One region of the Streptomyces sp. NBC_00344 genome, then DNA from elsewhere that is predicted to be linked to it. Evidence: riboswitches for the same ligand, from Rfam matches in the RefSeq annotation. Region 1 holds a riboswitch; the other holds the start of a gene.
The links. A riboswitch is a leader RNA that binds a small molecule or an ion and turns the genes downstream of it on or off. The one in region 1 is predicted to bind cyclic di-AMP.
Positions count from the first base shown of each region.

Region 2: linked by a shared signal. The riboswitch ahead of OHS16_RS18665 (transglycosylase family protein) and the one ahead of OHS16_RS06295 (transglycosylase SLT domain-containing protein) in region 1 are both predicted to bind cyclic di-AMP.

Region 1 covers NZ_CP107996.1:1,391,004-1,394,206, reverse strand. Annotated here, with positions in the region: gene OHS16_RS06300 (DUF4142 domain-containing protein) at 1-703, opposite strand, end outside; cyclic di-AMP (ydaO/yuaA leader) riboswitch at 1,961-2,124, shown strand; gene OHS16_RS06295 (transglycosylase SLT domain-containing protein) at 2,127-2,837, shown strand; gene OHS16_RS06290 (MarR family winged helix-turn-helix transcriptional regulator) at 2,961-3,203, opposite strand, start outside.
Region 2 covers NZ_CP107996.1:4,126,882-4,130,084, reverse strand. Annotated here, with positions in the region: gene eno (phosphopyruvate hydratase) at 1-419, opposite strand, end outside; gene OHS16_RS18665 (transglycosylase family protein) at 663-1,346, opposite strand; cyclic di-AMP (ydaO/yuaA leader) riboswitch at 1,350-1,550, opposite strand; gene OHS16_RS18660 (transglycosylase family protein) at 1,809-2,765, opposite strand; gene OHS16_RS18655 (cytochrome P450 family protein) at 2,879-3,203, opposite strand, start outside.

The sequences.
Region 1 (3,203 bases):
CCGTCGGCAGGCCCGCGGGCGGGGTGAGGGCGACGACCGGGGCTCCGGGCTGGGGCGGGGGCGGGGTGATCTGGCTGGGGGGCAGCGTCGGCGGGGTGGTCTCCTGGAAGAGCACCGAGTCGAAGTTCACCAGACCGGTCTTCTCCAGGACGGTGATGTGATCGAGGACGGTGTCGTTGGCCTGGTCGGCCAGAGCGCGGACCAGGCTGTTCTTGGTGGTGGCCCGGATATTGGCGATGGCCGGGAAGATCTGGCCGTGCGTGGTGCGCAGGATGTTGGCGAGGTCGGTGTCGAACTGCTTTCCCTGGTCCGACGAGAGCGTCGCCACGAACCCCTGCTGTTGCGGGGACGCCTGGTTGGGCAGGGTGATCCCCAGGGCGGGAGCGACTTTGCGGCAGGTGGCGTCGAGTCCGGCGTGCCCGGCCACCAGATGCTGGCCCGCGGTCCTGGCTGCTGCGGTCGTGCCCTTGCGCAGGGCCATCTCGCCTGCGGGGAACTCCCACAGCCCTGCCGCGCGCACCTTGACGACGAAGTCGCGGTCGGCTTCGGTCAGCGGGCCGTAGCGGGTGCTGGCGATGACCCGGGACGGGGCACTGGACGTCTTCTGCACCCCGACTATGGCGGGATAGGCGAGCGCGGCCAGGGTGAATACCAGGCCACCGCTCACCAAGGCGGTGCCCGCCATGTTCCCGGGTATGCGCACGGTTCCTCCTGGCCTCAGCGGTACGGACGCCCGGGAGTACGGATGTACTACGACTTCTGATCATCGAACCGGGATAATTCTTCTGCACCGACGTGTGTTGTCGGTCACAGTCGGCGCTCCGATGCCGTCGGGCAGAGCGCGACGCGCCGGCGGCCAGGATGCCACGGGGTGGGGAACCGGGGGAGCCGTATGCGCTTCGTCGTGCCGGCGGAGGGTCCGGCTCCGGCGTGAACTGCGCCTGCGATGGCCGGAGTCGGCGACCGCCGATGACGGGCCTTGTCTGATGGAAAGTCATCGAGGGGTACCGCACAGCCCATTCGCCTCCCGGAGGGACCGGTGACGGGTTCGGATCGGCGCGTCCTCCAGGGCCGGGAAGCCGGGCCGGGCCGGCGGCCGGATCGGCCCGGGAGGCGTGTTGCGGCACCCGGCCTCTGTGTGCCGGCCGGACCCCCTCACCGGTGCGGGCGCCGGTATGGCCAGCCGGCCGGTACGCGTTCGCCTGGTGGCCGGCGGGGCGGACGGTCAACGCGCCTTTGCGCAAAGGGAATAGAGAAAGGCCTGAAATCCCGTGTCATACAGAATCGCTCCGCCGTGCGGCCGGGGGCGGGCGTCGGCTCGCAGCGCCGAACGAAGAAAGCGGATCTTGTAAAGCGATCGGGGGCCGGTGGGTGATTCGGCTCGCCCGCAGTGAACGGAAACCCATGGGCGGGACGCAAAAGCGGGAGCGGTCGGCCGGGACAATTCAAAGGCGTCAAGATCGTCCATCCCCTGCGAATGCCCCGATGCGCGGAATTGCTTCGAACGGTACGGAGGGCAGGAGTCACCCGGGTGTGCGGGACGGTCGTGGCCGCTTCGCCCTCCTCGCCGCCGGTCCGCACATCCGATGCACCGAGGGGGCGTAGCCGCCCATATCGCCCAGCATTGGTATCTCCCGTATGGGCGTTTTGTGCATGTTTTCCCTGAAGTCCATATGCGCCGTATTGCTCCAACTTGTGGTTGTATATACGGCGTTGCAGTCGATGGTTGCGTGTCGGGCAGGTGATGTGCGTCACGGTGGTCGCTGGCTCTCTCGTCCCGTCCCCTCGCGCATTCCCCTCGCAGGGAGAGCGAGTTGAGGCCTTCTGACGGCCTATCGATAACCGGCCGGATAGCCGCCCTGGCCGCCATGAGCATTGCGCTGTGAATTCTGGCCTTGTTTTGCGACGTGCTTCCCGTTTACCTTCAGGTCGATCCGGACGGACCGCCGAATCCTGCCGCTGTCCGGAAAAACCCAACCCACTCACATGCGGCAGGAGCGGGGGACCCAGGTAAGCCGCCGATCCGAAAACCGGACCGGCTCGGGGTGAAGTCGCATTACATGCGACGGGGCATCTCCAGCCCGAACCCGACAGCTCACCTCGCAGGCGCCGGAGAGGAATTCAACATGCCCAACACGGGTAAGCACCGTCGTCCCAGGACCAGCTCGATGGCCCGGCGTCTCGTCGCCGTAGGCACCGGAAGTGCCGCACTGGCCATCCCGCTGGTGGCAGCCACCTCCGCCAGCGCGGCACCTGCCGCCGCCCCCGCGAAGCACAGCCCGGCGACCTACACCGTTGTGGCGGGTGACTCGCTGGCGAAGATCGCGAGGGCGCACTCCATCAGCGGTGGCTGGAAGAAGCTGTACCACGACAACCGTCAGGCCATCGGCGACAACCCGTCGCTGGTCCACCCCGGCCTCAAGCTGACACTCGGCGGCAAGGGCACCGCTTCGCAGACGTCGGCCAAGACCACGAAGTCCGCCACGACCGCCACCCCGGCCTCCGCGAAGACGTACTCCAACGATCTGGACGGCTGGATCAAGGAGTCGCTGGACGTCATGGCCAAGCACGGTATCCCCGGCAGCTACGACGGCATCCACCGGAACATCATGCGCGAGTCGTCCGGCAACCCCATGGCGATCAACAACACGGACTCCAACGCCGCGGCTGGAACACCGTCCAAGGGGCTGCTGCAGGTCATCGACCCGACATTCCAGGCCTACCACGTGGCCGGCACCTCGATGAACAGCTACGACCCCGTCGCCAACATCACGGCCGCGTGCAACTACGCCGCCGCGACGTACGGCTCGATCGACAACGTGAACGGCCCCTACTGACCGGCCCTCACCCACCCGGCGCCCGTCCCGGCCGCGGCACTTCCAGCCGTGGCCGGGGCGGGCGCGCGTGCGAAGCCGGCGCGTACCGGTTCCGGTGCGGGATCGGTGCCGGACGCGGTGACGCTATGCGCCGGGGCCCGCGAGGAAGTCCAGCGGGATGCCCGCGCCCAGCTCGCCCGGCGCGGGGCCCGGCGCCGCGGTCATCGCCCCCACGCGGTCGCTCAGCCCGGTGAGCATCCGGGAGAGCGTGGCGCACTGCTCGCCCGACAGATCCGCGAAGATCTCTGTGATCACGGCTCGGCGGGTGGCCATCGCCACATCGTTGGTGTGCTCGCCCGCCGCAGTGATGTGCACCAGCCGTGCCCG
Region 2 (3,203 bases), 2.7 Mb from region 1:
TTCGGACCGCCGAGGTAGCGGAAGAGAGGCAGGTCGCTGGCCTCGGACGCGGCGTGCGCCACGGCGAGCGAGACGCCGAGGATGGCGTTGGCGCCCAGCGAGCCCTTGTTGTCGGTGGCGTCCAGGTCGAACATGGCCTGGTCGATCAGCCGCTGCTCGGTGGCGTCGTAGCCGACGAGCTCCGGACCGATCTGCTCGATGACGGCCAGGACGGCCTTCTCGACACCCTTGCCCTGGTAGCGGTTGGGGTCACCGTCGCGAAGCTCGATGGCCTCGAACGCACCGGTGGAGGCTCCGGACGGAACTGCAGCACGACCCGTGCTGCCGTCGTCGAGGCCGACCTCGACCTCGACCGTGGGGTTGCCTCGGGAGTCCAGGATTTCCCGGGCTACGACGACGTCGATGGACGGCACGAGCATCTCCTTCTGGGATGTGACGCTATGGGTGCAGGGTCTCTGTGGCCTTGCGCCATGAGCCTAACCGGCCCGGGGCCTCCAGCAGGCCGGACGCCCGGCCCCTGGGACGAAAAAGGGCACAAAAGACCGTATTACCGCCCGAAGATCAGCAAATCTACTCGCTGGTAACCGGACTGGCGGAGAAAAACCCCGGCCCGGCGCGTTCGGGGGAAGTCGCGCCGGGCCGGGGTGGACCGGGGGCCGGGATCAGCTCAGGTGCAGCTGCTGCCCGGGGTAGATCAGGTCGGCGTGCTTCACGACGTCCTTGTTCAGGTCGTAGACCTTCTTCCAGCCGCCGGAGAGGTGGTGCGACTTGGCGATGGTGGAGAGGGTGTCGCCGGCCTTCACCTTGTACTCGCCGTCGCCCTTGCGGATCTTCTCCGGGGCGGCGTGCTTCGGCGCGGCCTTACGGGCCTCGCCGCGGGAAGCGGTCTGCTGGTCGCTGTGGGTCTCCTGCTTCGGCGCGGCCTTCTCGGCGGTCGAGCCGGAGGGGTTGACGCCCGGGTCCACACCGTCGTTGGTCAGACCGCCGGCACCGGCGCAGGACCAGGCACCCGGACCCTGCATCTCGAGGAGCTTCTCGGCCACGGCGATCTGCTGGTCCTTGGTGGCCAGGTCGGCACGCGACGCGTACTGCGTACCGCCGGCGGCGGCCCAGCTGGAGTTCGAGAACTGCAGGCCGCCGTAGTAGCCGTTGCCCGTGTTGATCGACCAGTTGCCGCCGGACTCGCACTGCGCGACCGCGTCCCAGGTGGAAACGGAAGCAGCGGAGGCGGAGGTCGCACCGAGCAGCGGCACGGCGACTGCCGCACCGGTCACACCGGCGAGCGTGGCGATACGGACGGCCTTGGACGGGCGACGGTGCTTGGACTTGCTGGACGAAAACAGCATCAAGTATCTCCTCACCGACGCCTACGAGGTGAGCTGTCGGGTTCGGGCCAATGAGTTGCCCGGCCGTGCGCACCTGCGCACAACTTCACCCCAAGCCGTATCCGTTCGTCCCGTTCACGGATTCCGCCGATGCGGACTCCGGAGGGACGGCCGGACCCGGCACTTACCTGGGTCCCCCGCTCCTGCCTACGGCGCTTTTACGCGTCGAATACAACCCATCGACCGATGACAGGATTCGGCGTGGCGGTCGAAGGGGCCCGCGGTGCGAGCGGTTCTGACCGAAACACAGATCCCCCCGATATTCAAAGATGAACATCGGAGGGATCTTGTCCCATTCGGCCCCCATCGGGACGCATTTACGCAGGTGAGGGACGGCGTGGACGGAGCGGACAGTCCGAACCTCCGGCGAGTCGGACGAGAGTCATGTCTCACCGATGCCAAATCCGGACATAGTTGGGCCAACTAGCCCTGATTCTGGTCGAGATCAAGGGTCTGGCCAGGAATGATGAGATCCGGGTCGCTGCCGACCGTCCGGTGATTCGCGGCGTAGAGCGCGCGCCACCCGCCGGGCAGATCATGCGCGTGGGCGATCGCCCAGAGGTTGTCACCCGAGCGGACGGTATAGCTGTGCTCCGAACCGGCGTCGTCGCGCTCCGGGCTCTCCGAGCGCGAGGCATGCCGGCCCGAGTCCTCGGGCCGGGCCGAACCGTTCAGCGGCTCGTCGGCCCGGCCGCCGCGGTGCTTGCCCGCCTTCTCGCTCTGCGAGGGTGCGGACGAGTCGTCGGAGGCGTCGACGGACGCGGTGGACCGCGAGGGTTCGGGAGACGCGGAGTCCGACGGATGATCGGTGGCGTCCGAGTCCGATCCGGAGTCGGAGGCGGAATCGGACGGCGAGGGCGAGGCCGTGCCCGAACCGGAGTCCGAGTGCGACCCGGTGGCCGGGTCCGAGCTCTTCGGAGTGCCGGTCGAGCCGGACGACGAGTCCGAGGGGGCGGGGCTCGCGGTGTCCGGGGCACCCGGGTCCACCAGCGGCGCGGTGGCGTCGCCCTTCGTCAGCCCGGAGATGGTCGCGCAGCTGAGCCAGGGCTTGGCACCCTCGGCCGCGTACACCTTCTCGGCCACGGCTATCTGCTGGGACCGGCTGGCGAGGTCGGGGCGCGATGCGTACTGACCACCGCCGTACTGGTCCCAGGCGTCCTGCGACAGCTGCAGTCCGCCGTAGTAGCCGTTGTCCAGATCGGCGCTCCAGACGCCGCCGCTCTCACAGAGCGCTACCCGGTCCCACGTGGTGGCGTCCGCGGCGTGTGCGCCGGCTGCGCCCAGCAGCGGAATGGCGATGGCGGATCCCGTGACTCCCGCCGCTACAACGAGGGCAGGAGCCTGGCGGGGTCGTCGATGCCGACCGTTCCCGGTGCGCATGCGGTGGCCTTCCGTGTGACGGATGATTCGAACGGTGAAGGTAGCCGTAGTCGAACGGCGATCACAAGTCGATGCAGCGCAGATCACGTGAAAGTCACAGTCCTGACGGATCGTCACTTTTTATGACGGGTGAACTCCACCGGAAGCGTGCGCAATCCACGCATGATGAGCCCTCCGCGCCAGCGCAAATCGTCAGGATTCACCGCAAGTCTCAGCTCGGGCAGCCGGCGCAGCACCGTGGCGAGAGCGGTCTGCGCCTCGAGCCTGGCGAGTGGGGCTCCCAGGCAGTAGTGAATGCCGTGTCCGTACCCGAGATGCTGGTTGTCGGCGCGCGAGAGGTCGAGCGTGTCGGGTTCGGTGAAGCGCTCGGGGTCGCGGTCGGCGGCCGCGAGGACGACGAGAACCGGATCGCCCTCCGCGACGGCCTGCCCGCCCAGG